3 regions of the Erwinia sp. AC075 genome follow, and region 3 is predicted to be linked to each of the others. Evidence: predicted binding sites of a transcription regulator. Region 3 holds the regulator's gene; each other region holds the start of a gene.
What was found. Region 3 encodes PurR, which represses purine synthesis genes. Its sites were predicted from a motif close to CANGCAAACGTTTGCNTG; they were not measured.
Positions count from the first base shown of each region.

Region 1: a site for PurR is predicted at 4,897-4,914, ahead of purL (phosphoribosylformylglycinamidine synthase). Genes of this name have one in related genera too.
Region 2: a site for PurR is predicted at 4,534-4,551, ahead of glyA (serine hydroxymethyltransferase). Genes of this name have one in related genera too.

Region 1 is NZ_CEEDEU010000001.1:542-8,456, reverse strand. It holds gene AC0IXH_RS00030 (sensor histidine kinase) at 1-327, opposite strand, end outside; gene purL (phosphoribosylformylglycinamidine synthase) at 918-4,808, opposite strand; gene mltF (membrane-bound lytic murein transglycosylase MltF) at 5,078-6,535, shown strand; gene tadA (tRNA adenosine(34) deaminase TadA) at 6,563-7,078, opposite strand; gene yfhb (phosphatidylglycerophosphatase C) at 7,119-7,757, opposite strand; partial or broken gene AC0IXH_RS00005 (PTS sugar transporter subunit IIC) at 7,761-7,915, opposite strand, start outside.
Region 2 is NZ_CEEDEU010000001.1:8,919-20,564, forward strand. It holds gene AC0IXH_RS00030 (sensor histidine kinase) at 1-642, shown strand, start outside; gene qseG (two-component system QseEF-associated lipoprotein QseG) at 642-1,337, shown strand; gene glrR (two-component system response regulator GlrR) at 1,334-2,668, shown strand; gene glnB (nitrogen regulatory protein P-II) at 2,811-3,149, shown strand; gene hmpA (NO-inducible flavohemoprotein) at 3,224-4,408, opposite strand; gene glyA (serine hydroxymethyltransferase) at 4,665-5,918, shown strand; gene AC0IXH_RS00060 (3-phenylpropionate MFS transporter) at 6,043-7,179, shown strand; gene csiE (stationary phase inducible protein CsiE) at 7,180-8,448, opposite strand; gene AC0IXH_RS00070 (DUF1007 family protein) at 8,602-9,234, shown strand; gene AC0IXH_RS00075 (nickel/cobalt transporter) at 9,225-10,229, shown strand; gene suhB (inositol-1-monophosphatase) at 10,295-11,098, opposite strand; gene trmJ (tRNA (cytosine(32)/uridine(32)-2'-O)-methyltransferase TrmJ) at 11,217-11,646, shown strand, end outside.
Region 3 is NZ_CEEDEU010000001.1:1,615,678-1,627,323, forward strand. It holds gene nemA (alkene reductase) at 1-1,056, shown strand, start outside; gene gloA (lactoylglutathione lyase) at 1,228-1,635, shown strand; gene rnt (ribonuclease T) at 1,741-2,388, shown strand; gene AC0IXH_RS07565 (NAD(P)-dependent oxidoreductase) at 2,437-3,282, shown strand; gene AC0IXH_RS07570 (Grx4 family monothiol glutaredoxin) at 3,336-3,674, opposite strand; gene AC0IXH_RS07575 (C40 family peptidase) at 4,047-4,886, shown strand; gene cydH (cytochrome bd-I oxidase subunit CydH) at 4,930-5,019, opposite strand; gene purR (HTH-type transcriptional repressor PurR) at 5,304-6,329, shown strand; gene punR (DNA-binding transcriptional activator PunR) at 6,378-7,289, opposite strand; gene punC (purine nucleoside transporter PunC) at 7,403-8,593, shown strand; gene cfa (cyclopropane fatty acyl phospholipid synthase) at 8,895-10,043, shown strand; gene AC0IXH_RS07605 (riboflavin synthase subunit alpha) at 10,104-10,754, opposite strand; gene AC0IXH_RS07610 (MATE family efflux transporter) at 10,985-11,646, shown strand, end outside.

The DNA.
Region 1 (7,915 bases), 1.6 Mb from region 3:
CCGGCTGTCGGGCAGTACGGAGGATTGGGCATCAAGCATCTGCGCGTATTTGGTGCGTTGGGTCTGATAGAGGTTGGCGAGCATCGGATCGTCCAGCACGCAGTACTGCCGATAGCTACGCTCCAGTTCCAGCGCGGTTCGCGCCATCGCCTCGCTGCGACGAACGTCGGTCAGCGTAGTGCGGTTGGTATCCGCCGCCCTTTCGCTCAGCGCAGACAGGCTTTCCCATGCCTGCCAGGCCAGCACCAGTAAAGGCAGCAGCACCAGCAGAAAGGCCATTAATACCAGTTGACGAAGGGAACGAGGGAATAAACGCCATTTTTTCACAAGAGTTTCTCATTTTGCACGCTGCAACGATGCTAGCTGAGTGACGCGCGGGAAGAAAGCCCTGGATCCAAAACGAAAAATGGCAGATTCAAAGAATCTGCCATTCACGCTGTGAGGACATCCGTCATCACAGAAAATTAGGTGGTGCCTAACTCAACGTTGCGTCCGAAGCTTGATAGAGCCACAAAGTGGACTGTATCGGTTTGGTGGACGGCAGGCACCGTATTGTGCGTCATTCGGGTTGTTATGAAGCGCTTGACCGCTTTCGCAGGGCTGTCGTAACCAGGTGAATGAGCCACTGCAGAGATATTAGCAATAGTCGTGCCAATTTTATAATTAATCATTAACACAATGATTTCTATAACAAAGATAAATGCGGGGTAACTGGAGTCAGCGCGTTCCGGACCTGATGGTCAAAAGAAACTGTCGCTGAATAGAAACGTTATTCGGATAAAACTCAGCGAGTGAGTGAAATCAATAACTTAGATGTCACTTATTGGCGACAGTGCCAACAGGCCACTGTCGCAATTTTGCAACAGGTGGGCAGAACGTAAAAGGGCAACCCCGGAGGGTTGCCCTGTAAACCCGACTTAGCCGAGTTGTTTGCGCGCGTTACGGAAGATCCGCATCCACGGGCTGTCTTCGCCCCACTCTTCCGGGTGCCATGAGTTGCTCACCGTACGGAACACACGTTCCGGGTGCGGCATCATGATGGTCACGCGACCGCTTTCGTTGGTCACCGCGGTAATACCGTTTGGTGAACCGTTAGGGTTCGCCGGGTACTGCTGAGTCACCTTACCGAAGTGGTCAACGAAGCGTAATGCCACCAGACCTTTGTGCTCCAGCGTCGCCAGATGCGCATCATCACGCACTTCCACGAAGCCTTCACCGTGCGATACCGCAATTGGCATACGCGAACCCACCATGCCTTCCAGCATCAGTGATGGGCTTGCCGCCACTTCCACCAGGCTGAAACGGGCTTCAAAGCGCTCGGACTGGTTGCGCACAAAGCGCGGCCAGGCTTCGCTTCCCGGCACCAGTTCGCGCAGGTTGGACATCATCTGACACCCGTTACAGACGCCCAGTGCCAGCGTTTGCGGACGGTGGAAGAAGGTTTCGAACTCATCACGCACGCGGGAGTTGAACAAAATCGACTTCGCCCAACCTTCGCCTGCGCCGAGCACGTCACCATAAGAGAAGCCGCCACAGGCAACCAGCGTCTGGAACGCTTCCAGACCACGGCGTCCTGCCAGCAGGTCACTCATGTGCACGTCAACCGCATCAAAACCGGCGCGGTGGAACGCGGCCGCCATTTCAACGTGGGAGTTAACGCCCTGCTCACGCAGCACGGCAACTTTCGGACGCGCACCGGTCGCGATGTATGGCGCGGCGATATCTTCTTCTGGCTTAAAGGTCAGCGCCACGTTCAGGCCGGGATCCTGGTCGTTTTTCTTGGCCTCGTGTTCCTGATCGGCACAGGCCGGGTTATCACGCAGACGCTGCATCTGCCAGGTGGTTTCTGCCCACCAGGTACGCAGCGTGGTGCGGCTTTCGCTGTACACCGCAGAGTCGCCAGAGGTGATCACGAAACGATCGCCCTGAACGGCCTTGCCAAGGACGTGCACACAGTCAGCCAGACCGTGTTGAGCAAACACCTGCTCAACCTGAGCACGGTCTGCCGCAGCCACCTGAATCACGGCACCCAGCTCTTCGTTGAACAGCGCGGCCAGTGAATCGTTACCCAGCGCAGCGATATCCGCTTCAACACCGCAGTGACCGGTAAAGGCCATTTCAGCCAGCGTGACCAGCAAACCACCGTCTGAACGGTCGTGGTAAGCCAGCAGTTTGCCATCCGCCACCAGCACCTGCATGGCGTTGAAGAAGCCTGCCAGCTGCTGCGCGTCACGCACGTCTGCCGGCTTGTCGCCCAGCTGACGATAAACCTGTGACAGCGCCGTGGCGCCCAGCGCATTGATGCCTTTGCCGAGGTCGATTAACAGCAGCGCGTTATCCTGCTGCGGCTGCAGCTGAGGCGTTACGGTGCGGCGCACGTCTTCCACGCGGGCAAACGCGGTGATCACCAGCGACATCGGTGAGGTCATTTCACGCTGTTCGGTGCCGTGCTGCCAGCGGGTTTTCATCGACATGGAGTCTTTGCCCACCGGGATAGTAATGCCCAGCGCCGGACAAAGTTCTTCGCCAACCGCTTTCACCGCTTCATATAAACCGGCATCTTCGCCCGGGTGACCGGCTGCGGCCATCCAGTTAGCCGAAAGCTTGATGCGCTTCAGCGAACCAATCTGCGTAGCGGCAATGTTGGTCAACGCTTCACCCACCGCCAGACGGCCGGATGCGGCAAAGTCCAGCAGGGCAACCGGCGCACGTTCGCCCAGCGCCATCGCTTCACCGTAGTAGCTGTCGAGGCTGGCCGTGGTCACCGCACAGTTCGCCACCGGGATCTGCCACGGGCCAACCATCTGATCGCGCGCAACCATACCGGTAACCGAACGGTCGCCAATGGTCACCAGGAAGGTCTTCTCAGCGACCGCAGGCAGGTGCAGAACACGGTTCACCGCATCCGCAACCGTTATGCTGTCGCGGATCAGCGGCTCACCCTGCGCTTTCAGCGTGGTGACATCGCGGGTCATTTTCGGGGTTTTACCCAGCAGCACGTCCAGCGGCATATCGATAGGCTTGTTATCGAAGTGGCTGTCTTCCAGAGAAAGATGCATCTCTTCGGTGGCTTCGCCGATCACCGCGAATGGCGCACGTTCACGCTTACAAAGTTCGGCAAACAGTTCCAGCTTCTCTGGCGCAACCGCCATCACATAGCGTTCCTGGGACTCGTTACACCAGACTTCCAGCGGGGTCATACCCGGTTCGTCGTTAAGAATGTCACGCAGGTTGAAGCGACCGCCGCGCTCGCCGTCGCTGACCAGTTCAGGCATCGCGTTAGAAAGACCGCCTGCACCCACGTCGTGGATAAACAGAATCGGGTTGTCTTCACCCAGCTGCCAGCAGCGGTCGATCACTTCCTGGCAACGACGCTCCATTTCTGGGTTGTCGCGCTGTACCGAAGCAAAATCCAGATCGGCATCAGACTGGCCGGAAGCCATGGAAGAGGCTGCACCGCCGCCTAAACCAATGTTCATCGCCGGGCCACCCAGCACGATCAGCTTGGCACCGACGGTGATTTCGCCTTTCTGCACATGGTCAGCACGGATGTTGCCGATGCCGCCAGCCAGCATGATTGGCTTGTGGTAACCGCGCAGCTCCACGCCGTTATGGCTGTTGACCTGCTCTTCATAGGTACGGAAGTAGCCATTCAGCGCAGGACGACCAAATTCGTTGTTGAATGCCGCGCCGCCCAGTGGGCCTTCGGTCATGATATCCAGCGCGGTGACGATACGGTCAGGTTTGCCGAAGTCTTCTTCCCACGGCTGTTCAAAACCTGGGATACGCAGGTTAGAAACCGAGAAGCCAACCAGACCCGCTTTCGGTTTCGCGCCACGTCCGGTTGCGCCTTCATCACGGATTTCACCGCCTGAACCGGTTGCCGCACCCGGCCATGGCGAAATCGCCGTCGGGTGGTTATGGGTTTCGACCTTCATCAGAATGTGCGCTTCTTCCTGATGGAAGTCGTACAGCCCTTTTTCTGCGTCCGCATAGAAACGGCCCACCTGAGAACCTTCCATCACCGCGGCGTTGTCTTTATAGGCAGACAGCACGTGGTCCGGGGTCTTCTCCATGGTGTTTTTGATCATCTTGAACAGCGATTTTGGCTGCTGCTCGCCGTCGATAATCCAGTCGGCGTTGAAGATTTTATGACGACAGTGCTCGGAGTTCGCCTGGGCAAACATATACAGCTCGATGTCGTTCGGGTTGCGCCCGAGTTTTTCAAAGGCCGCCAGCAGGTAGTCGATTTCATCATCGGCCAGTGCCAGACCCAGCTTACGGTTGGCTTTATCCAGCGCGTCACGGCCTTCACCCAGCACGTCGACGCTTTGCAGCGGAGCAGGCTGGTGATGAGCAAACAGCTGTTCAGCCTGGCTCAAATCGCTGAGGACCACTTCCATCATGCGGTCATGCAGCAGCGCAGCCAGCAACGACCACTGGGCGTCGGTCAGCTGTGGGGCCTTAACATAGAAAGCCAGACCGCGCTCCAGACGAAGCACCTGAGGCAGATCGCAGTTGTGCGCGATGTCGGTGGCTTTGGACGACCACGGCGAAATGGTTCCCGGACGTGGTGTCACCAGGATCAGGCGCCCTTCCGGCGTATGTTCCGCGAGAGAGGGACCGTACTTCAGCAGGCGCTGTAAACGGGCTTTTTCATCAGCAGCCAGAGGCGTGCTGACGTCAGCAAAATGGACGTACTCAGCGTAAATGTCACTCACCGGCAGGTGAGCGTCCTGAAAGCGGGCCAGCAATTTAGTAATACGAAATGCCGACAAAGCGGGCGAACCACGCAGAATTTCCATCATCAAAGATCTCTCGTCTTCGAAGCGCCGGGCGACGCTTCTTTGGGCGCAACAGGGAAAGCGGGCGGTATTATAGAGAATCCCCACCGGTTACGAAACCGTTTGCGCAGAATAAATCGCACCAGGGAATTGGCTGAAATTCACACAATTCAGGTTGAATTCAGTTGCGCAGGGGCACCGAGTTGCGCAAAATGCCCCACGCTCAGGAACCATTATAGACATCAAATACTGCCGTTACAGACAGAACCTGAGAGCAATCGAGAGATAACCATTTGAAACGCCTGAAAATTAATTATCTTTTCATCGGCCTGGTTACCGTGCTGCTTGCGTTGGCACTGTGGCCATCGATCCCCTGGTACGGGGGTCAACAGGACCAGATAGAGCAGATAAAATCACGGGGAGTTTTGCGTGTGAGCACGTTAACTTCCCCGCTGACTTACTACACCATTAATAAAGCCCCAGCCGGAATGGACTATGAGCTGGCGAAACGCTTCGCTGATTATCTTGGCGTGAAGCTGCAGATCACCGTCCGGCAAAACCTCAGTGACCTGTTTGACGACCTGGAAGATGATAAAGCTGACGTGCTGGCCGCAGGCTTAATTTACAGCGGCGAACGTCAATCGCGCTTTCGTACTGGCCCCACTTATTACTCCGTATCCCAGCAACTGGTTTACCGGATGGGTAAGCCACGGCCAAAAAACCTCGGTGAGCTGCATGGCCGACTGACCGTCGCCTCCGACTCTGCCTACCTTTCCACCCTGCGCGGCATTAAGCAGAATCAGTATCCCGATCTGGATTGGGCGATTTCGACCGATCAGAGCCCGAACACCCTGTTGGAAGCGGTGGCCGATGGCAAACTGGATTACACGGTGGGGGATTCCGTGTCGATCGCCCTGCTCCAGCGCATCCATCCGCAGCTGGCGGTCGCCTTTGATATTACCGATGAAGAGCCGATTACCTGGTATATGCAGCGCGATCAGGACGACAGCCTGAATGCAGCGATGCTCGACTACTTTAATCAGATGGGTGAAGAAGGCGCGATGGCCCGTCTGGATGAGAAGTACCTCGGCCACGTGGGGACCTTCGATTATGTCGATACCCGCACCTTCCTGCGCGCCATTGATGGCACGCTGCCGGATATTCGCCCGCTGTTTGAAAAGTATGCCAGCGAAATCGACTGGCGTTTACTGGCGGCGATTTCCTATCAGGAGTCGCACTGGAATCCTCAGGCAACCTCCCCGACCGGCGTGCGCGGCATGATGATGCTGACCCGCAACACGGCTGAAAGTCTGAACGTCAGTGACCGCACCGATCCCGAGCAAAGCATCCGTGGCGGCAGTGAATATCTGGTGCGAATGATGGAAAAAGTGCCGCAAACCATCCCAGACGATGAGAAGATTTGGTTTGCTCTGGCGGCCTATAACATGGGTTATGCCCATATGCTGGATGCCCGTAAGCTAACGGAAAAACAGAAGGGAAATCCGGATAGCTGGGCAGATGTGAAGCTGCGTTTGCCGATGCTGAGCCAGAAACGCTATTACAGTCAGACCAACTATGGCTATGCCCGTGGTCAGGAAGCCTATAACTACGTGGAAAACATCCGGCTGTATCAGATAAGCCTGGTGGGCTATTTGCAGGATCAGGAGCGGAAGCTGGCACAGCAGGCGGCTTATGAAGCCGAGATGGGGGAAGGCTATCCGGCTGTGGCCCCTAAAATTGCGCTGAACTAACGGCATTCAGGGGCAACAGACCGCAACTCACTGGTCGTCTTCGGCAGCCTGCTCGCGTTGTTGCAGGCGCAGTGCCTTTTTTTCTGCGCGACGGTGACGGAAGAAATCACTCAGCATGCCCGCGCACTCTTCCGCCAGCATCCCCTCTTCCACCTTAACCTGATGGTTCATGCCTGCGTGGCCCAACACGTCGATCAGCGATCCTGCTGCGCCGGTTTTCTCATCCCTTGCGCCAAACACCAGCCTGCCGATCCGTCCATGCACCATCGCCCCGGCGCACATCACGCAAGGCTCCAGCGTGACGTACAGCGTGGTGTCCAGCAGCCGGTAGTTTTCCAGCACTTTCCCACCCTGACGCAGCGCCATAATCTCGGCATGCGCAGTGGGATCATGGTGGCCGATCGGGCGGTTCCAGCCTTCGCCAATCGCCTTATCGCCCTGTACCAACACCGCACCGACCGGCACTTCACCCTCTTCCCAGGCACGACGCGCCAGCATCAGAGCATGGCGCATCCAGAATTCATCGCTTACTTTGTCGCTCACCTGAGTCTCCAGCTAAAAAACGCGGCACAGTATACCTGTTTTACTCAAGCTGTTGCAGCTCGCCCTGCGGCGTGACGCGCCAGCGGTGCTGGCAGAAGAACAGCAGCGGGTTATCCTGCTTACTGTCGCTGTAGCCGCTGTACAGCTGCAACGGCGTGCCGATCTTCTCTTCCAGCCGGGCCACTTTTTCATGCCCCAGGCAGCGCATCGACAGCACCCGGCCACCGAAACCGCGGCTCATCTGGCTGGCGATCAGCTTTACCTTCGGCAGGAAAGCCGAGTCAAAATAGACCTGCTCCACCAGCCGTTGCGGTGAACCGGTGATTAACCAGACGTCCGCATCCGAGCTGTTCAGATAGTCCGTCAGCCGTTGCTGAACCACCGGGAAGGCCGTGACGCGCTGACGGAACCACTGCGCAAAGGCATTTTCCTTCGCCGTCAGGCTTTCCTCGCTATGGCCAAAGGTGATCGACCACAGCAGCAGGCTCATCGGCCAGCGTGCCGCCCGTCCCTTTATCAGTAAACCGGCGCCAATCACCGGCAGCAACGGCACCACCAATAGCAGGTTCAACGGCTGGCGCTTCAGTAAATAGCGCATAAAGGTGCCGAACATATCCTGCTGATGCAGCGTGCCGTCTAAATCAAAAAACACCACGCGTCGTTCCTGACCAGTTATCAAAAATTACTCCTCAGGGTCATTGAATCCCATAAACCAGGCAAAGAGAAAACCGCAGACTACCGCGGCAAGCCACCCTGCGAGATAGAGCATTACCTTACCAGAGATGATAGTGAGCGCCAGCGGCAGACCCGAAATACCAAAAGTAATCACCGTCGCCA
Region 2 (11,646 bases), 1.6 Mb from region 3:
CCTCTGGCCAGTATGCGTGAAGGCACCGCGCTGTTAGCGGACGAAGTGGTGGGCACCTTAACGCCGGACCAGCAGGAAGTGGTCAGCATCCTCGATCAAAGCAGCCGCCATTTGCAGCGGCTGATCGAGCAGCTGCTGGACTACAACCGCAAGCTATCTGAAGCCCCGGTGGCGATGGGCGAGGTGCAGCTGGATCCGTTGATCAACGGCATCGTCAGTTCGCACAGCCTGACCGCCAGAGCTAAAATGATGCAGACTGAAGTGACGCTACCGGTTGCGGCCTGTCGCGCCGACGCCACGCTGCTGGCGCGGGCCATCGATAATCTTTACTCGAATGCGATACATTACGGCGGAGAATCCGGTACCATCTGGATCCGCAGCCGCCAGCAGGGGCGCAAGGTGCTGATCGAGGTCGCAAATACCGGCAGCACCATCCCTGAAGGCGAGAGAAAAATGATCTTTGAGCCTTTCTTCCAGGGCAACCAGCAGCGCAAAGGCGCCGTAAAGGGCAGCGGACTTGGGCTGAGCATCGCCAGGGACTGTATCCATCGCCTGCAGGGCGATCTGCAACTGGTTAACAGTGAAGCGGAAGAAGTCTGTTTTCGTATCGAACTTAACGCCATCGTCGGGAATGCCCAATAATGAGAACCCTCCCTGTTTCCGCTGTGGTCGCCATCGCTATGCTGTTGGCGGCATGCAGCAGCAAAGCCCCCGATCCGGCCATGACCATTAACGGTAAACCGCTGACCGAACCCGAAATCAAAATCGTCAATTTCCAGCTGATTGACTGCAACCGCTTATGGGACATCGACAGTGACACGGCGCTGAACAGTTCACTGTACTGGTTACGGGCGATGGATTGTGCGGTGCGTCTTTCCCCGGCTGAAGCCCGTGAAGAAGCCCGGCGCTGGCCAACGGATAACTGGCAAAGCGCCTTCAAGCAGGGCGTATTGCTGAATAATGGCAACGTCACGCCGGTCGAACGGCGGCAGTATATGGCGCGGCTGGACACCTTTAGTGCCGACTATCCTTCTTCGCTGCGTCCACTCATTCAACTGTGGCGGGACGATCAGATGGGGCTACTGCAACTGTCGGAAGAGAGAACCCGCTACCACCATCTGCAGCAAAGCAGTGATGCCGAGCTGGATGCGTTGCGCCAGCACCAGTTGGCGTTAACTAACGAACTCAGCGTCACCCGCCGTAAGCTGGAGTCACTGACCGATATTGAACGCCAGCTCTCATCCCGCCGTTCTCCGGATGCGTCCGATAGCAGCCACACCGATAAGAGCGACGGAAGCACGCCGGCCACAACACCCGAGGATGCTGCGCAGCCATGATAAAGAAATCAGCCAATCTGCTGCTGGTGGACGACGATCCCAGCCTGTTGAAACTGTTGGGAATGCGTTTGAGCAGCGAAGGCTTTAGCGTGCAAACGGCCGAAAGCGGGCCGGAAGCGCTGCGATTGTTGCAAAGGGAGAAGATCGACCTGGTGATCAGCGATCTGCGGATGGACGAAATGAATGGCGTCGAGCTGTTTAACGAAATCCAAAAGCAGCAGCCTGGCATGCCGGTGATCATTCTTACCGCCCACGGTTCAATACCTGAAGCGGTCTCCGCTACCCAGCAGGGCGTGTTCAGCTTTCTGACCAAACCCGTCGACCGCGATGCGCTTTACAGTGCTATCGATCAGGCGTTGGCACACCGCGCACCCGCAAGTGATGATGCCTGGCGCGAAAGCATTGTGACCCGCAGCCCGGTAATGCTGCGCTTGTTAGAACAGGCCAGAATGGTCGCTCAGTCGGATGTCAGCGTGCTGATCAATGGCCAGAGCGGCACCGGCAAGGAGATCCTCGCCCAGGCGATCCATGCCGCCAGCCCAAGAGCCGGCAAAGCCTTTATCGCCATTAACTGCGGTGCCTTGCCTGAGCAGTTGCTGGAATCGGAGCTGTTTGGTCACGCCAAAGGGGCCTTTACCGGCGCGGTCAGCCAGCGTGAAGGTCTGTTTCAGGCAGCCGAAGGCGGCACGCTGTTCCTCGATGAAATCGGCGATATGCCACAGGCGTTGCAGGTGAAATTGCTGCGCGTGTTGCAGGAGCGCAAGGTGCGTCCGCTCGGCAGCAACCACGATCAGGACATTAACGTGCGCATCCTCTCGGCAACGCACCGCGATCTGCCGAAAGCGATGGAAAAGAAAGAGTTCCGTGAGGATCTCTTCTACCGCCTGAACGTGGTTAACCTGAAAATTCCCGCGCTGCATGAGCGTTCAGAAGACATTCCGCTGCTGGCGAATCATCTGTTGAAGCAGGCGGCCGAGCGGCACAAACCCTTTGTGCGCAGTTTCTCGACCGACGCGATGAAGCGACTGGTGGCCGCCAGCTGGCCGGGGAATGTCCGTCAGCTGGTCAACGTGATTGAACAGTGCGTGGCGCTGAGTTCGGCACCGGTGATTGGTGAAGCGCTGGTTGAACAGGCGCTGGTGGGCGAAAACACCGCGCTACCGACCTTCGTGGAAGCGAGAAACCAGTTCGAACTCAATTATTTACGCAAGCTGCTGCAAATGACCAAAGGCAACGTCACCCATGCCGCACGTCTGGCCGGGCGCAACCGCACGGAATTCTATAAGCTGTTATCCCGCCACGAGCTGGATGCCTCTGATTTTAAAGAGTAGTTTTTTTGTGCCGCTTCACGGCTGAGATATGTTAGCTTAAGCACGCTGAAAAAGAGACAGACCGCGCAGCGGGAGCTGTCCGTTGCACGTATACTGAACAGAGATTACTCTCCGGCCGCGGAGAGAATGAAAAGGGTCTGCCATGAAAAAGATTGATGCCATAATCAAACCGTTCAAACTCGACGATGTGCGTGAAGCACTGGCCGAAGTAGGGATTACTGGAATGACCGTGACTGAAGTGAAAGGCTTCGGTCGTCAGAAAGGACACACCGAGCTTTATCGTGGTGCGGAATACATGGTCGATTTTCTGCCGAAGGTGAAGATTGAGCTGGTTATCGCTGACGATATCGTCGATACCTGCGTCGAAGCCATCATGCGTACCGCGCAGACCGGCAAAATTGGCGATGGCAAAATCTTTGTCTTTGATGTGGCACGCGTGGTGCGTATTCGTACCGGCGAGGAAGACGAAGAAGCGATCTGATTTTTCGCCTCTCCCGTCTGGCCCATCACATCGCCGTCCTTTACAGGGCGGCGATGTCGTTTCTGGCTGACCGATCACAGCACCTTGTGCGGACCAAACACTTCGTAATGGATGCGGGCGCTGTCAATGCCCAGCGTCACCAGCTGTTGCGCCACCTGCTGCATAAAGCCTAACGGCCCACAAAGGTAGTAATGACCTGTCGGATCGCTAAGCTGGCTCTCCAGCGGCAGTAAATTCATCACGCCGGCGCTGTCGAAACGTCCGGCATCCTGCGGCAGCGGATCGCGATACCACAGGTGCTGCGAAAAGTTGGGCAGACGTTGTGCTGAAGCCGCCACTTCCTCACCAAACGCATGCCTGTTGCCATTATCGGCAGCATGGAACCACTGCACGCGGGCAGGATGCTGCTGAGAGGCCAGCACATCCAGCATCGCCAGCATCGGCGTCTGGCCGACGCCGGCGGAGATCAGGGTGACCGGTGTCTCAGGAGAGACGGCCAGCAAGAAATCACCCGCCGGTGCGGCCAGTCTCAGCTCATCACCGACCTGCGCATGCTGGTGCAGCCAGCCAGACACCGTGCCGCCCGGTTCATGGCGCACCGCAATGCGATAATCCCGGCCATTGGGCGCGCGGGTCAGCGAATACTGGCGTATCTCCTGATTGGCAAAACGCTTATCTTGCAGCCAGACGCCAAGATACTGACCCGCCTGATAATCCGCCACCGGCTGACCATCGGTTGGGCTGAGAATAAAGCTTTTGATCACCTCGCTTTGCGGCTCAATGGCGCTGATGCGAAACGCCCTCGGCGTACGCCAGCCGCCCACTTTTTCCTCGGCCTGCTGATAAAGCTGTTCTTCCCGCTGAATAAACACGCCCGCCAGTACACCATAGGCTTTGCCCCAGGCATCCAGCACCTCGTCGCCCGGACTGAGCATTTCATCAAGGGTTGCCAGCAGATGCTGGCCGACAATCTGATACTGCGCGGGCTGAATGGCGAAGCTGGTGTGCTTCTGCGCAATCTTTTCCACGGCGGGCAGCAGGGCAGCCAGATTGTCAATATTGCTGGCATAGGCGCAGATGGCGTTAAACAGCGCTTCACGCTGATTGCCGTTGCGCTGATTGCTCATATTAAAAATCTCTTTCAGCTCGGGGTTATGAGTAAACATTCGGTCATAGAAATGGGCGGTCAACGCCGGGCCGGTCGCCAGCAGGGCAGGAATGGTGGCTTTCACAGTGGCAATGGTTTTTGCGTCTAACATAGGTGAACTCCCTTGAGGGCTTAAACATGCATTTTAAATGCATCTTATAACTTATAAACACGCATTGTAAATACACCTTTAAGTGGCGGGGGCATCATTTGGTTAGGCAACCCTCGCCAGTCCTGAAGCCAATCGATTGCGTAAAAAGGGCGCTTTGTGGCTACCCCTAAGCAGGTAAAACAGTTTACACTGTTGGCCTTCGCCCAAACGGGCCGATCGATACCGATTATTTTGTTAGCTGAGTCAGGAGATGCGGATGTTAAAGCGTGATATGAATATTGCCGATTATGATGCCGAGTTATGGCAGGCAATGGAGCAGGAAAAAGTGCGTCAGGAAGAGCACATTGAACTGATTGCTTCTGAAAACTACACCAGTCCGCGTGTTATGCAGGCGCAAGGTTCTCAGCTGACCAACAAATATGCCGAAGGCTATCCGGGCAAGCGCTACTACGGTGGCTGTGAGTATGTGGATATCGTTGAGCAGCTGGCGATCGATCGTGCGAAAGCGCTGTTCGGTGCCGATTATGCGAACGTGCAGCCACACTCAGGTTCCCAGGCGAACTTCGCCGTCTACACCGCGCTGCTGCAGCCGGGCGACACCATTCTGGGGATGAACCTGGCACACGGTGGTCACCTGACTCACGGTTCCCCGGTTAACCTGTCGGGTAAGCTGTATAACGTCGTGCCTTACGGCATCGATGAAACCGGCAAAATCGATTACGACGATCTGGCGGCGCAGGCACAGAAGCACAAGCCAAAAATGATCATCGGTGGCTTCTCCGCGTACTCCGGTCTGTGCGACTGGGCGAAAATGCGTGAAATCGCTGACAGCATCGGTGCCTGGCTGTTTGTTGATATGGCGCACGTTGCCGGTCTGATCGCAGCGGACGTTTATCCTAACCCACTCCCGCATGCACACATCGTTACCACCACCACCCACAAAACCCTGGCGGGTCCGCGTGGCGGCCTGATCCTGGCGAAGGGCGGCGACGAAGACCTGTACAAGAAGCTGAACTCCGCTGTCTTCCCTGGCGGCCAGGGCGGCCCGCTGATGCACGTGATTGCCGGTAAAGCGGTCGCACTGAAAGAAGCGATGGAGCCTGAGTTCAAGGTGTACCAGCAGCAGGTGGCTAAAAACGCTAAAGCGATGGTTGAGGTGTTCCTGGAGCGTGGCTACAAAGTGGTTTCTGGTGGCACGCATAACCACCTGTTCTTGCTGGACCTGGTTGACAAAAACCTGACCGGTAAAGAAGCGGATGCCGCGCTGGGTCGCGCCAACATCACCGTTAACAAAAACAGCGTACCAAACGATCCGAAGAGCCCGTTTGTGACTTCAGGTATTCGTATTGGTTCTCCTGCGGTTACTCGCCGTGGCTTCAAAGAAGCTGACGTCCGCGAGCTGGCTGGCTGGATCAGCGACATTCTGGACAACGTCGCGGATGAAGGCACTCAGGAACGTGTGAAGAAGCAGGTTCTGGAAATCTGCGCACGCTTCCCGGTTTACGCATAACGTTGCGTTACCCCTTTCCCTCGCGAAAGGGGATCCGGAACACATTAACGGGACAATACTGTCCCGTTAATTGATCTTAGGCCTGACCTCTGAGAAAGTAGCGCGCACTTTTGTCGGAGGGAACATGGCGATTCGTTCAGCTTACTGGCTCGGTCTGGGCTATTTCACGTACTTCTTTGCCTATGGCGTCTGGCTTCCTTTCTGGGGAGTGTGGCTGAAAGACTCTGGCCTGCAGCCAGAGAAAATTGGCCTGCTGCTGGGCTGCGGCATGATCGCCCGATTCCTCGGCAGCCTGATCATCGCCTCAAGAGTCACCAATCCTTCGCAACTGATTACCGCGCTTCGCCTGCTGGCGGTGCTGGCGTTATGCTTTGTGCTCAGCTTCTGGATCAGCACTTCGTGGATCTGGCTGCTGCTGGTGATGATTGGCTTCAACCTGTTCTTCTCGCCGCTGGTTCCGCTCAGCGATGCGCTGGCAGCGACCTGGCAAAAGCAAATTTCAATGGCCTATGGCCCGGTTCGCCTGTGGGGCTCGCTGGCGTTCGTTATCAGCTCGGCGCTGACCGGCGTGCTGGTCAATGCTTTCTCTTATCAGGCGATACTGGTGATGTTGTGTATCGGCGTTGCCGCGATGTTTGCTGGCATGCTGTTACGGCCATCCGTGCTGCCTACAGGCAATGCGAAGCAGACCGAAACGGCCGGATGGGCTGACTGGAAGCGATTGCTGCAGGAAAATGCCGTCTGGCGGTTCCTGCTGTGCGTAACGCTGATGCAGGGCGCGCATGCCGCCTATTACGGCTTCAGCGCCATCTGGTGGCAGGAAGCCGGCTACTCAGCCAGCGTTGTCGGCTATCTCTGGTCGCTGGGCGTGGTGGCCGAAATCATTGTCTTTGCCTCCAGCAACCGACTGTTCCGTCGCTGGGGCGCGCGCGACCTGCTGTTGCTGTCAGGGATTTGTGCGCTGGTACGCTGGAGCCTGATGGCATCAACCACCGCGTTACCCTGGCTGATTGTGGCGCAGATCCTGCACTGCGGCAGCTTCACCGTTTGTCATCTGGCGGCGATGCGTTTTATTGCCACGCGCGAGGGAGGAGAGGTGATCCGTCTGCAGTCGGTCTATTCGGCGCTGGCGATGGGTGGCGGTATTGCGGTGATGACCATGATTTGCGGCGTGCTGTTCCAGCATCTGCACGGCGGCGTCTTCTGGGTGATGGCGATGGTGGTGATACCTGCGCTGTTCCTGCGACCGAAGGTCGGCTGATCACGACTCCAGCAGCTGCCGGATGCGCTGCTGCTGATGAGGTTGCAGCGGCAGCTCGGCATGAATTAACGGCGGCGAGTAAAGGGGAAGCGGTGTGGCGTACGGAGTAATCACCAGCGCAATGCCCTTAGGCGCACTGCTGCGTTGATACTCGGCCACATCCAGGTATTTGATATTCAGTGGCAGCAGCGTCAGCTCGCGCACCTGTTGCTCAACTTCCCGCTCCAGCGCCTCATCCTTGCCGGTAAGCAGCAAAACCTGCTTCTCCTGCAGCGCACTTTCCTGCATCAGCCAGGCGCCAAAAATTATCGCAATCAGCCCCATCTCTTCCTGCGAGAAGGTCAGCTGATACTGCTGCTCGAATTCCGCTACCGCGGCCTGGGTGGTCCGCAACAGCTTTGGATACAGGCGGGTCACTTCCTCAGTCAGGCTATTATCAATGCCGACACCAAACAGCGAGCGTTCCAGCGCCTGGGCCAGATGGGTATAAAGCTGGTCGGCCAGCCCCTTATCATCACTGAAGCGCATGCCCGAAAGCTGCTGAAAGCGATCGATTAACTGGCGCACCGCGTCCAGCAGTTGATGTTCATAATCATGGTGGGCATCATCAGCGCTGGGTGCGTGCATCTGACTGAACAGCAGGGCAAACAGCCAGGTTTCACTGCCATCGGGGGCCGTTTTGCAGCGTTTTTGCCAGTGACGAACCACTTCCTCCGCCACCTGATGTTCGATTTTTGCCGCCAGCCAGCTTTGCTGCGCGTCATTGAATTCCGTGCGTGATTGCCGGCACAGTGAATGCTGCATCAGCAGTTGCAAGAATTGGCGATCCCGCTCGGTGAACTGGCGTGCGAGCTTCTGGCCGCAATGTTGCACCAACGCCAGAAGGTTTCGCTCATCATAAAGCACCTTCTCAATCTGCTTCTGTTTAAGCTGCTGCTTAACGTGCGGGGCAAAATGTTGCTTCACAAAATCCGGTGTCAGCCGCAATGCCCGACGTAACCAGTGAAACAGGCACAACCGCTGGTCCAGTTCCGCACCGCTTATCTGCCACTTCCCCGCGGCATCCTGATGCAGGGCGAGGCGGTGATAGCGCTGGATTTCTGCTTCGACCTCCGCTATATCTTGCCGGGTAACCGACCGATCCACCCCGTTAATCTGACTCATCACCTCAAGAGTCACGGGAAGTTCAGGGAGATAAAGCAATAAAAGCAGATGACAATGACGCTGCGGACTGGAGAAAGCTGAAGGCTCGGGTGAGGGTAAACTCATCGTCGGCAATCCCAGTGAAAAGTAACATCGCTAAGCATAGCGTGATTGCTGCCGGTGGCAGCGTGGTGCGGCCAGTTTTATTTATAGCTTTCTAGGCAGGTCACAGAATTTTTGCCTGAACAGCAGAGGGAATTGAATTTGTTACATTATAACATTATTGTTGGGCGGCTAATCGGGGCATTATGCCTGTGTCTGGCACCGCACGCGTGGGCCCATCCGCACAGCTTTATTGATATGCAGGCAACGCTAGTGCATCAGGACGATAAGATCACTGGCCTGAAAATGCATTGGGTGATGGATGAGATTACCTCGGCCGATCTGCTGTACGACGCCGGTAAGGCCAAACCCGATTCAGTAGTCTGGAAAAAGCTGGCGGCAGAGGTGATGGCCAACGTGCTCGGACAGCATTATTTCAGTGAGTTCTGGCATCAGGGCAAACCGGTGAAGTTCGATAACTTACCGCCGGAATACCATCTCTCCAGGCAGGGAAACAAGGCGGTGCTGGACTATGTTTTACCGCTGGGCGAACCGCAGCCGCTGGCCAGCCAGACGTATGTCTTTACCACCTTTGACCCGAGTTACTTCGTTGATATGTATTACGATTCCGAAAAGTCCCTGCACATTCCCCCTGAGCTGGCGCAGCGCTGTACCTTCACCCTGAAAACGCCGAAACCGGATGCGTCGATGCAGGCCTATGCGCTGTCGCTGGATAAAGCCGACGCGCCGCCAGAGGATATGGATTTGGGGCAACAGTTCGCGCAGACGGTGACCCTGACATGTCAGTAAATGCCATAACTTCCCGGCCGCAACGTGGCTGGCTGCAAGCGTGGCCGCTCTATGTTGTGCTGCTGCTGTTTATTGCCGCAGGTTTCACGGTCTGGCAACACTGGCCGCAGATCCTGTTGCAAAGCATTCTGTGGCAGAAAACGCTGCATCAACAGATGACCGTGTTGCTGCAGCAGGTGGCCAGCCATCCGCATCAGGCGGGGTTGGCGCTGATGGGATTCAGCCTGATGTATGGCGTGCTGCATGCGCTGGGGCCGGGGCATGGCAAGGTGGTGATCGCCACGTTTCTTGCCACGCATCCGACGAAAGTCAAAACCAGTTTGCAGCTGACGCTGGCCGCGGCGGTGGTTCAGGGCGGGGTGGCCATCCTGCTGGTCACCGTGATGCTGGTGGTGCTCGGCCTCTCATCCCGCCAGCTGCATCTCAGCAGTTACTGGCTGGAGAAGGGCAGTTATCTGATGGTCGCCGGACTGGGCCTCTGGCTGTGCTGGCGCGCGCTGCGCAAAATCTGGCAAGCCTTACGGCCCTTGCCAGCGATGAGGATTCAACGGATCGTGCCGGTGGGGCATCAACACAGCGACAGCTGCGGTTGCGGGCATCAGCATGTGCCGGACAGCCAGATGCTGGATAAAGCGGTCAATGGCAAAACCAAAGCGATCGTGGTGCTTTCGATGGGACTGCGCCCTTGTTCCGGGGCAATCATGATGCTGCTGTTTTCAAAAGTGATTGGTGTTTATGGCTGGGGCGTGCTGTCGGCATTGGCGATGGCGGTGGGGACGGCGTTAACCGTTTCGGCGATGGCCTTGCTGGTGCAGGTTTCCAGAGCGCTGGCGCTAAAACTCAGCCGTGGCGCCTCTCCTGCGGGCTGGCAGAAAGTCGGCTGGTCAGGATTGTCGTTGGTGGGAGGCGTGCTGCTGGTCGCGGTCGGCATCATGCTGTGGCTTAGCGCCACGCCGGCGATGTCCGGCGGCATAAGACCAATGTTTTTAGGCTAATCTGAAAGCAAAAAAGGCGGAGCTGAGCTCCGCCTTTTTGTCACTGAACGGTCCCGAACGGGAACCTAGCGCTTCAGCGCTTCGCTCAGTTCTTCACGCATGTTAGCCAGCATCGCTTTAACGACGCGTGGGTTGCCCGCAACAATGTTGCCGGAAGTCAGGTAACCGTGTGCACCAACAAAGTCAGTCACCAGGCCGCCTGCTTCACGCACCAGCAGTTCACCGGCCGCGAAATCCCATGGCTTCAGGCCAATTTCAAAGTAACCGTCAACACGGCCAGCCGCCACGTAGGCCAGATCCAGGGCAGCAGAACCGCTACGACGGAAATCCGCACACTGGGTGAACAGCTTGCCTACGATGTTGATGTAAGGCGTGGCGTGCTGCTTCAGCTTGAATGGGAAGCCGGTTGCCAGGATGGTGCCATCCAGGTCGCGAGCGGTGCTGCCGCGCAGGCGGTAACCGTTTAACTGCGCGCCCTGTCCACGAACGGCGCTGAACAGCTCATTGCGCATTGGATCGTAAACGACGGCGACTTCAGTGCGGCCTTTAATGCGCACGGCGATAGAAACAGAGAAATGAGGAAGGCGTTTGATGTAGTTAGTGGTGCCATCCAGTGGATCGATAACCCATTGTACATCCTCGTCTTCACCGGCTAATTCACCACTCTCTTCGGTAATAATGGTGTGCTTCGGATAGGACTTGCGAATCACCTCAATAATCAGGCGCTCAGCGTCGCGATCAACATTGGTAACGAAGTCGTTGGTGCCTTTCTGGCTCGCTTCGACAGCGTCCGGGGTTTCGTAATTCTTGACGATTAAATTTCCGGCCTTGCGCGCAGCGCGCACGGCAATGTTGAGCATTGGATGCATCGTTATCTCTCACTGGATGTTAAAGAACGGGAAAACGGCGCGGATTATAGCAGGGAGATCGTAAAATGTCCTGAAAATATGATAGCATCCTCAAATTATCTCACTGACCTGAACTCCTATGCTGCAAAACATCCGAATCGTGCTGGTTGAAACCTCTCACACCGGCAACATGGGATCCGTCGCCCGCGCGATGAAAACCATGGGACTGACCAACCTTTATCTGGTTAACCCTCTCGTCAAGCCTGACTCCCAGGCTATCGCCCTGGCGGCGGGTGCCAGCGATGTGATCGGCGAAGCCCACATTGTTGACACCCTCGATGAAGCCCTGGCCGGCTGTAGTCTGGTTGTTGGCACCAGTGCCCGCTCCCGTTCGCTGCCGTGGCCGATGCTGGATCCGCGCGAATGCGGGATCAAAAGCGTGCAGGAAGGTCAGCAGGCGCCGGTCGCGCTGGTCTTTGGCCGCGAGCGCGTGGGTCTGACTAATGAAGAGCTGCAGAAATGTCACTACCACGTGGCAATCGCCGCTAACCCGGAATACAGCTCGCTGA
Region 3 (11,646 bases):
GTTCCGAACCGCGTATTTATGGCGCCACTGACTCGCCTGCGTAGCATTGAACCGGGTGATGTCCCAACGCCGTTAATGGGCGAATACTATCGCCAACGCGCCAGTTCCGGACTGATCATCTCTGAAGCAACCCAAATTTCTGCCCAGGCCAAAGGCTATGCCGGTGCGCCTGGCCTGCACTCTTCCGAACAGATTGCTGCCTGGAAAGCGATTAACGCCGGGATCCACCAGGATGGCGGTCACAGCGCAGTACAGCTGTGGCACACCGGCCGTATTTCGCATACCAGCGTGCAACCAGAAGGCAAAGCGCCGATCTCCTCTTCTGCTATCAATGCAGAAACCCGCACCTCGTTGCGTGATGAGCAAGGTCAGGCTATCCGTGAAGCGACGTCCACACCACGTGCCCTTGAGCTGGATGAAATTGCGGGCGTCGTCGCTGATTTCCGCAAGGCGGTGGAGAATGCCCGTGAAGCGGATTTCGATCTGGTTGAACTGCACTCTGCACACGGTTACTTAATCCACCAGTTCCTGTCCCCGGCCTCCAACCAGCGTAACGATATCTATGGCGGCAGCGTTGAAAACCGCACCCGCTTTGCGCTGGAAGTGGTTGATGCCGCGATCGCAGGCTGGAGCGCGGATCGTATTGGTATCCGTATTTCTCCGCTGGGCCCATTCAACGGCCTGGACAACGGTGAAGATCAGGAAGCTGCAGCGCTGTATTACATCGCTGAACTGGCTAAACGTAACCTGGCCTATCTGCATATCTCCGAGCCCGACTGGGCCGGTGGCAAGCCGTACAGCGAAGCCTTCCGTAAAGCGATTCGCGCGGTGTATCCCGGCGTAATTGTTGGTGCAGGTGCCTACACGGCGGATAAAGCCGAAGACCTGATCGAAAAAGGGCTGATTGATGCCGCTGCCTTTGGCCGCGTGTACATCGCTAACCCGGATCTGGTAGAGCGTCTGCGTGAAAATGCCCCGCTGAACGATCCTCGCCCTGAGCTGTTCTACGGCGGCGGCGCGGAAGGTTATACCGACTACCCAACCCTCGCGGGCTGATACCCGATTGCGTGATAAACAGGCTGCGCTGAGCGCGGCCTTTTCTTTTATCACCGCAAGTTGATGAATTTCCCGGCAGACAGAGCCTTCTGATTACCCTGCGGGCAAATCGTCGCTATACTTATTTTTTCCCCGTTATCGGATGATGACGTTTTACACCAAGAGGATGTTATGCGCTTACTTCACACCATGCTTCGCGTTGGCGATCTGCAGCGTTCCGTTGATTTTTATACCAAAGTGCTGGGTATGCGCCTGCTGCGTACCAGTGAAAACACCGAATATAAATACACTCTGGCGTTTGTGGGTTACACCGATGAGAGCGAAGGCGCTGTTATCGAACTGACTTACAACTGGGGCGTAGACAGCTACAACCTGGGCGACGCTTACGGCCACGTCGCGCTGGGCGTTGATGATGTTGCAGCGACCTGCGATCGTATTCGCAATGATGGCGGTAACGTCACCCGTGAAGCTGGCCCGGTTAAAGGTGGCACCACCATCATCGCCTTTGTTGAAGATCCGGACGGCTACAAGATTGAACTGATTGAGAACAAGCACGCTGGCCACGGCCTGGGTGATTAATGTTCCGGGGTGCCATAATGGCACCCTTCTTCCCCCTTCCCCTGCTGCATCTCGTGGTGAAATTTGCCATAATGCGCGCTGCATTTTTTCGCCAATGAGATCCTGATGTCTGAATCGAACGAACTGAACGCCCTCAGCAGCCGTTTTCGCGGTTTTTATCCGGTAGTAATTGATGTGGAAACCGCCGGTTTTGATGCGAAGACCAACGCATTACTGGAAATAGCCGCCGTCACCCTGAAAATGGATGAGAATGGCTGGCTGGAGAAGGACGAAACGCTCCATTTCCACGTTGAGCCGTTTGAAGGTTCCATTCTGCAACCCGAAGCATTGGCTTTTAACGGTATCGATCCGTCGAATCCGCTGCGCGGTGCAGTGAGTGAATATGATGCCCTGCATGCCATTTTTAAACTGGTGCGCAAAGGGATTAAGGATCACGGCTGCAATCGCGCCATTATGGTGGCCCACAATGCCACCTTCGACCTTAATTTCACCAATGCCGCTGCTGACCGTGCAGGGTTAAAGCGCAACCCGTTCCACCCCTTCGTGACCTTCGATACGGCGGCACTGAGCGGACTGGTGCTGGGACAAACCGTGTTGGCCAAGGCCTGCGCCGCTGCGGGAATGGCCTTTGACAGCAGCCAGGCACACTCCGCGCTGTACGATACCGTGCAGACTGCCGACCTGTTCTGTGAACTGGTAAACCGCTGGAAACGCCTCGGTGGCTGGCCGCTGCCGATCGCAGAAGAAAGCTAGCCTGCTAACTTTCAGCCATACTCTGCTGACCTAATGTGGAGATGCTGAATGAAAACAATTGCTGTCGTTGCGCCCGGTGCCATGGGATCTGCCATTGCCGGGCTGCTCACCCACCATCATCTTGAAGTGCTGACCTTAATCGAAGGTCGTTCCCAGGCAACAGCTGAACGCGCTAAACAGGCTGGGATGACGCCGGTCAGTGCGGAAGAATTGATGCGCGCCGATGTCATCCTCTCTATCGTCCCTCCCGCCTCAGCGGTGACGCTGGCGGAGTTTCTGGCTCCTCTGCTGAGTGCTGCCCAGACCAAACCCCTTTATGTCGACTGCAATGCCATCGGTGAAGATACCCTGAAACGGGTTGCCGCAACGATTGCGCCTACCCGCGCGGGGTTTGTCGATGGCGCGATTATCGGTCTGCCGCCGGCGTCCCCTGAAGATGAAAGTCCGCAATTTTGGTTTGCGGGCGATCGGGCTGACTCTCTGGCGGAACTGGAGAGGTTCGGATTGCGGGTCAAAATCATGCAGGCGCAGACTGGCGCGGCGTCGGCGTTAAAAATGTCCTACGCCGGGATCAATAAAGGCATCACCTTGCTGTCTGCGCTGATGCTGATTAACGCCAGTCGGGTGGGCGCTGCCGGAGCACTGCTTGAGGAAATGGAGGCGAGCCAGCCGGCACTGCTGGCGCGTTTGCGCAAGGCTATTCCGGATATGTACAGCAAGGCCTGGCGCTGGGCGCCAGAAATGGAAGAGATTGCGACGTTAAATGGCCGCGAATTGCCCGACGAGCCGCTTTTTCACGCCCTTGCCACCTTCTGCCGTCAGATGGCTGAGGATCAGCAACAAGGCGGAGATTTCACCGATCTGCTTAACGCTTTTCTGCAGCAGCAAAAATAAGCATAAAAAAAGGCAGGCGCTCATCACGCCTGCCTTTTCTGCTTCTGACGGGCTTATTCAGCGGCGTCAGAAGGGTATTTTTGCGCGGTATCTTTAATCAGCTGCTGCAGTTCACCCTGCTGGTACATCTGAATAATGATGTCGCAACCGCCGACCAGTTCACCGTCAATCCACAGTTGTGGGAAGGTTGGCCAGTTGGCGTATTTAGGCAGCTCAGCACGAATTTCTGGGTTCAGCAGAATATCAACGTAGGCAAAACGCTCGCCACAGGCTGAAAGTGCCTGAACGGCCTGGGCAGAGAAGCCACAGCTTGGCAGTTTTGGTGAGCCTTTCATGTACAGCAGAATCGGGTTTTCTGCTATCTGGCGCTCAATTTTTTCAATAGTACTCATAAATGGCTTCCTTAATCGGATACTTCGTGTCTATTTATTGTAGCGACTGTGCGGGCCCGATGAAAACGACATTTTTTAACAGTTGGGCACGCCCTCAGAGCCGCCAGCGTGCAGGCGATAGCGTTAAAATAACATTTTCCTATTGCTTTCGCTGGATTAATGCATGAGAAAAGCACAGGTTTTGCGCAGATAAACAGCTGATTTGGCTAATTTTTACAGTTTTTACTTGCTCTGTATCATTGAAACAAAAAAGACCTTACCTTTTGTTAATGAGTTAGATTAGAATTGCAAAATGACGCTGCTGAAAGGCAGAACTCCCTGTTTCTGGCAAGCTGTGGCCTCTGGTCGTAGCACAAACTGTTAATGGTAACGATGCGTTTACTTATCACGCTCTTCATGCTGGCCTTTGCCCAGCTGTTTTTCAATATGGCGCACGCATCGCCACATGCCCCTATTAATGCAAATCATCATAAGGCAGATAGCGGCACGCCTGCCCGAGAGGATGAGCGACGTAAACGCCGACCGGTTAAAGCCAACAGCACCAAAAAAGTTAAAGAATCCACCAGCAAAAAATCTCGCTTAACCTCAGTACAAAAGTTGAAGCTTAAAAAGAAACCTTCGCTGCAAACCGCCTCTGTTCAGACTGCCCCGTTGCACTCCAGCAAATACAAAAAGAAAACCACCTTAAACGCCGGAAAAAAACGCTATGGCCGCCATCGTGGCAAGGTTGTCGATACTGCTGAAGAGCTGACGTCAGACTCTGTTTCTGCGCCATTAAAGTTAAGTAAAGCTCACCGCGCCCGCTATCAAAAAGCCCGTGAAACCGCGATGACCAAACTGATGGGCCAGCTGGGTAAACCTTACCAATGGGGCGGAACGTCGCCTAAAACCGGCTTCGATTGCAGCGGCCTGGTGTGGTATGCCTACAAGGATTTAGTGAAGTTTAAAATCCCGCGCACGGCGAATGAGATGTATCACCTGCATGATGCGGCTTCGATAAAGCGTGATGAGCTGGAGAAAGGCGATTTAGTCTTCTTCCGCATTAACGGGCGCGAGACGGCAGATCATGTTGGCGTGTATCTGGGTGGTGGGAAGTTTATTCAGTCGCCACGTACTGGCAAGGATATTCAGGTCAGCGCTCTGGCAGATGATTACTGGCAGCGCCACTATATTGGTGCCCGCCGGATGATGACGCCAAAAACCATTCGATAGCGGAAATACTCAGAGCCGATCGTCAGACCGGCCCTGTTTGCACTTAATGCATAATCGCGGTGAAGCTAAACGCCATAATCATCAACAGTGCGCAAACCGTGGTCAGTAAAGAGAACTTCAGATCGGTATCCATTTTTAATCCTAAATAGCCCTACAGTTTATGATGCCATCAATTTTCCCATACTTGACGGTAAAAATCTCGTTTTCTCTGCCAAGCCTTGTTAGAATTCTTTTTTTGTTGCGCAACGGCCCGCACCTTAAGGTGTTTAGCGGTCTTTAATCAGCGCTTTTTCCTTCCTGACGACTCCGGACAGCAACTAAAAAACGACTTCAGACGTCAGGTTTTCGATCTCACCAGGCAAACGATTAACAACAGGCTTATCAAACAGTTAAGATAGGCGCAGGAGTAGTTATTTCATGGCAACAATTAAAGATGTGGCAAAGCAAGCCGGGGTGTCCACCACCACCGTCTCCCACGTCATCAACAAGACCCGTTTCGTTGCAGAAGAAACGCGGGAAGCCGTGTGGGCCGCCATTAAGGCGCTCCACTATTCACCCAGCGCGGTTGCCCGTAGTCTGAAGGTGAATCACACCAAAACCATCGGGCTGCTGGCTACTTCGAGCGAGGCGCCCTATTTCGCCGAAATTATTGAAGCCATTGAAAACCGCTGTTTTGCCAAAGGCTACACGCTGATCCTCGGTAACGCCCACAATGATCTTGCCAAGCAGCAGGCCTATCTGTCGATGATGGCGCAGAAACGCGTGGATGGCCTGCTGGTGATGTGTTCCGAATACCCGGACGAGCTGATCACCATGCTAGAAGATAACCGCAATATTCCTATGGTGGTGATGGACTGGGGCAAATCGCGCGGTGACTTTACCGATACGGTAGAAGACAACGCCTTTGAAGGCGGTTATCTGGCTGGCCGTTATCTGATCGACCGTGGGCATCGAGATATTGGTGTCATACCCGGTCAGATGGAGCGTAACACCGGCGGTGGCCGTCTTGCCGGATTTATGAAAGCATTGTCTGAAGCGGGGATTACCTTGCGTGACGAGTGGCTGGTTCAGGGCAATTTCGAACCTGAATCAGGTCACCAGGCGATGCAGCAAATCCTCTCGCAGAAGCAGCGTCCAACGGCGGTGTTCTGCGGTGGCGATGTGATGGCGATGGGCGCAATTTGTGCGGCTGATGAGATGGGCCTGCGCGTTCCGCAGGATATATCGGTGATCGGGTACGATAACGTACGCAACGCCCGTTACTTCACACCGGCCCTGACCACGGTTCACCAGCCAAAAGAACAGCTGGGCGAAACCGCCTTCGATATGCTGTTAGATCGTATCACCAGCAAGCGTGAAGAACCGCAGACGATTGAAGTACATCCTACGTTGATCGAACGCCGTTCGGTTGCCGATGGTCCCTTCCTGGACTATCGCCGCTAGTCCCGCTCAGTGCTGAGGGCGAATTCTCCCTCGGCACACTATGTTGACTCAGGGCTCTTCCTTCAGCCATTCACTGTTCAGCGTGTCACTGTCACCCAGATAATCCAGCAACCAGCTCAGCGCCGGTGAAGCCTGCTGCTCAGACCAGCTCACGCAGCACGGACTGTCCGGAAATCCGCCTTCCAGCGTCAGTTCATGCAAAGCGCCCTTTTGCAGCAGCGGTTGCGCCAGATGGCCCGGCACCATCCCCACGCACAAGCCCGCCAGCAGGCAGTCAAACGCGCTTTCCCAGTCTGGCACCACCAACCGCCGCTGATTATCCAGCGTCCATGTGGTGCGTTTCGGCAAGGCTCTTGAGGTATCTTCCAGCACCAGTGAAGGCCATTCGCCAATGGCCTCTTCACTGGTTTCTGCGTGCTGACGTGCCAGCGGATGATCCGCGGCGACCACACAGCGCCAGTTGAGCGCGCCCATATTGCGGAAGGCGAAGCGGCCACCTACCGGGATAGCCTGTGTCGCGCCGATGGCAACATCCACCCGCCCATCGGCCAACGCATCCCAGACGCCGTTAAATACTTCTGCTGACAGATGCAGTTCCATATCCGGAAAGTGCCGATAAAAGTCGACTACCAGCTGTCGGGTGCGCTGAGATTTAACGATGCGATCGACGGCGATATTAATTTGCCCTCGCCAGCCGTTAGCGACCTGTTGGCACTGCCGTCGGGTGGCTAGCATTTTTTTGATGACACTGCGGCCCTCCTGGATAAATACCCGTCCCGCATCGGTCAGCACCACATCACGGTGGCGACGCTCAAACAACGGCACGGCAAGCCATTCCTCCAGCTGCCGCACGGTATAACTGATGGCTGAGGGTACGCGATGGAGCTCTGCGGCGGCAGCGGTAAAACTGCCGCTGCGGGCAACTGCATCAACCACTTCAAGGGAATGTTCTGACCACATAATCTGCCTGCAATATTTTTGAACGCAACCTGCAAATATTACCGTTTCACAAGCTGTATGGCACGCGATTACACTCTGCGGCGTTTCGTTCATCACAAATAAAGAGCAAAAGAATGCCTTCGAAAGGATTTATTGTTTACCTGGCGCTGTTAAGCGTGGCAGGTTTCCTCGCTACCGATATGTACCTGCCTGCCTTTGGTGCCATGCAACAAGACCTGCAAACCGATGCCGGGATCATCAGCGCCAGCCTCAGCCTGTTCCTGGCGGGTTTTGCCATCGCCCAGCTGTTTTGGGGTCCGTTGTCGGATCGTATTGGCCGTAAGCCTGTGCTGTTGATGGGTCTGAGTCTGTTCGCCGTCAGTTGTGGCGCGATGTGGTGGGTAGATTCTGCTGCTGCCCTGCTGGCGTTGCGCTTTGTGCAAGCGGTGGGGATTTGTGCCGCTGCCGTCAGCTGGCAGGCACTGGTTGTCGACCGCTATTCCGCCAGCCAGGCAAATCGCGTATTCGCCTCCATCATGCCGTTAGTGGCACTCTCGCCTGCGCTCGCGCCGTTACTGGGCGCCTGGTTACTCAACCATTTCAGCTGGCGCGCCATTTTTGTCGCGCTTCTGCTGGTCGCGGTGGTGCTGCTGATTTCCACCTTGTTCCTCGCGCCAACGGTGAAGAAGCCGGTGGTGGATGGCGTGAAGAAAATGGGCTTTTTCAGCCTGTTAAAATCGCCGGTTTACAGCGGTAACGTGCTGATTTATGCCGCCTGTTCAGCCAGCTTCTTTGCCTGGCTGACCGGTTCGCCCTTCATTCTTGGCAATCTTGGCATGTCTCCCGGTGACATTGGGCTGAGCTACGTGCCTCAGACGCTGGCCTTTTTGATTGGCGGCTTCGGCTGCCGCACGTTGCTGAAACACACTGAAGGCCGCTCCCTGCTGCCCTGGTTACTGGCAATCTATTCACTCAGCATTGTGGCTTTTTTTATCGCCGCGCAGATTGAAGATCCGTCTATGGTGGCGTTATTGCTGCCGTTCTGCGGTATGGCGTTAGCAAACGGTGCGATTTATCCGATTGTCGTGTCGAATGCCCTCTTACCTTTCCCGCAATCGAGTGGTAAAGCCGCTGCCCTGCAGAACACGCTGCAACTGGGTTTGTGCTGCATCGCCAGTCTGATTGTTTCCACATTTATCAGCACTTCGCTGTTCACCACCTCGCTGGTGATGATCTCGACTGTTGTTCTGGCAGGAATCGGCTATATTTTACAACGGGCGAAGGCGGAAAAGCTCGCTCTGGCGGACGCGCACAGCGGTCGCTAACAGCTTGATTCCAATTGGTTAGCACCCTAACAATAAACAATTGAATATTGCCTGGCGTGAGCATATACTCATTTCAGGCAACACAAAATAACAAGTTCGTCGCAATTTTTTGAGTCCTGACAAGGTGGTCAAGGTGTTATCCCGCGCGGCATTCGTTGCGCAACTCTGCAGGCACTATTCTTAACAATCCTCTGTAACGCCGGATATCAGGCGTACGGTTTATCCGTGCGTGTTCTCAAATCCTGTAGAAATTGTCTATTCTATTTCTCAGGTTTCAATCACACAGGGTGATGGAGAAGCTATGAGTTCATCGTGTATAGAAGAAGTGAGCCTGGTCGAGGATCATTGGTATCGAATCGTCCAGGAAATGCTACGCAATGCAGATATTGAGGTCAACGGCACACGCCCCTGGGATATCCAGATTAAAAATCCGGAGTTCTTCAAGCGCGTGATGCAAGAGGGCTCACTGGGATTGGGCGAAAGTTATATGGATGGCTGGTGGGAATGCGAAAATCTGGATATGTTTTTCCATCGCGTTCTGGTCGCCAAACTCGATCAACAACTCCCCCACCACTTTAAAGATACGCTCAGAATAGCTGCCGCCAGATTAACCAATCTGCAATCACGAAAACGCGCCTGGATTGTCGGTAAAGAGCATTACGATCTGGGTAACGATCTGTTCTCACTGATGCTTGATGATCATATGCAATATTCCTGTGGCTACTGGAAAGAAGCGCAAACGCTGGAAGAAGCACAGAATGCTAAATTAAAAATGATCTGCGATAAACTGCAATTAGCACCAGGCATGTCACTGCTGGATATTGGCTGTGGTTGGGGCGGACTGGCTGAATATGCCGCCAGAAATTACGGTGTCAGCGTATTTGGCGTCACTATCTCTGCTGAACAGCAGAAAATGGCTCAAGAGCGATGTGAAGGGCTGGATGTCACTATTCTGTTGCAAGATTACCGCGATTTAAACCAGCAGTTTGACCGCATATCTTCCGTAGGCATGTTTGAACATGTTGGACCTAAAAACTACGCCACCTATTTTGACGTGGTAAACCGCAATCTGAAACCTGACGGTATTTTCCTGCTTCACACCATCGGTGCCAATAAGACCAATGAACATGTTGATCCCTGGATCAATAAGTACATTTTCCCTAATGGCTGTCTGCCTTCAGTACGCCACATCTCTGAAGCGCACGAGCCGCATTTCGTTATGGAAGACTGGCACAACTTTGGTCAGGACTATGACACCACTCTGATGGCATGGCACGAGCGGTTCCTCGCGGCCTGGCCCCAGCTGGCAGAAAAATACGGTGAGCGTTTTAAACGGATGTTCGTCTATTACCTGAATGCCTGTGCCGGCGCTTTCCGCGCCCGCGATATTCAACTGTGGCAGGTGGTCTTTACCCATGGGGTTGAGGGCGGTTTACGCGTCCCGCATTAAGATCACCCAGATAAAAAAAAGGCTGACAGGATGAATTGTCAGCCTTTTTTATTTTATGGGCTACTCATCAAGTTCTGAGGCTGCCGCAGCAAGCAGAGCCGCTTCACGTTGAGCCAGTACCCGTTCAACGGTTTCGACAATCGCCTGGGTATGAGGATCGATTTCAATATTTACCCGATCGCCCAGACGTTTCGCGCCCAGCGTGGTTCTCGCCAGCGTTTCAGGAATAAGGTGGACACAGAATTTAGTTTTAGTCACTTCACCCACCGTCAGACTGATCCCATCAATGCCAATAAAGCCTTTATGAAGGATATATTTCATCTGCTGAGCGTCCTGCGGCTTAAACCAGATTTCGCGATTATTCTCAGAAGTAATTATTTTGCTGATTTCTGCGGTGGTCATAATGTGCCCGGACATCAAATGACCGCCAATTTCATCGCTGAATTTTGCCGCACGTTCAACGTTAATCGTATCGCCGACGTTAAGGTCGCCAAGATTAGTAATACGCAGTGTCTCTTTAACCAAATCAAAACTGACGCGATCGCCCTGCACTTCAGTTACCGTCAGGCAGCAGCCATTGTGAGAAACAGATGCGCCCAATTCCAGACCCGGCAACAATTCAGTCGGTAAGCGGACGATATGCGTGCGGAAATTAGGTTTCTCTTCAATTGCCAGCACCTCTGCGGTGCCCTGCACAATACCGGTAAACATAGTCATGGCCTCAATAATTGAATTCTTACGCTAGTTTGCCCTGGCTAAGTGAGAAAACCAAATGCAACCGGATGATTTAGCGTGACATGAAGAGCTATTCTTAACGCGAATCATTGGCTATTTCCTCTGCGATCATTACACTGTGCGGCCTGCCCTGCTGATAATTCGCCAAAATAACGTTTTTTGCCTTCGCAGAGCCCCTTCCTCCAGTTAATTCAATAGGTGTATAAGTGCAGAAGTACCTGACAGAGGCGCGTCAATTATTAGCGCTGGCAATCCCGGTGATCCTTGCGCAAGTTGCGCAAACCGCTATGGGTTTTGTTGATACCATTATGGCCGGCGCAGTGAGCGCCACGGATATGGCCGCCGTCGCCGTGGGCACGTCTATTTGGTTGCCTACCATTCTCTTCGGCCATGGTCTGTTATTGTCACTTACGCCTGTCGTTGCGCAATTTAACGGCTCTGGCCGACGCGATCGCGTGGCTTATCAGGTTCGCCAGGCTTACTGGCTGGCTGGCGTAGTCTCCATCGTGATCATGGTGGTGCTGTATAACGCCGGATTTGTTATCCGTTCGATGAAGAATATCGACCCGAAAATGGCCGAGATTGCTGTCGGCTATCTGCATGCGCTGCTATGGGGTGCGCCGGGCTATCTGTTCTTCCAGGTCATGCGCAATCAGTGCGAAGGGTTGTCTAAAACCAAACCGGGCATGGTGATGGGCTTTATTGGTCTGCTGGTGAATATCCCGGTTAACTATATCTTCATTTATGGTCATTTCGGCATGCCGGCGCTCGGCGGCGTAGGCTGTGGCGTGGCAACGGCTTCGGTCTACTGGGTGATGTTTATCGCCATGAAGTACTGGGTCAGCCGCGCACGATCGATGCGTGATAT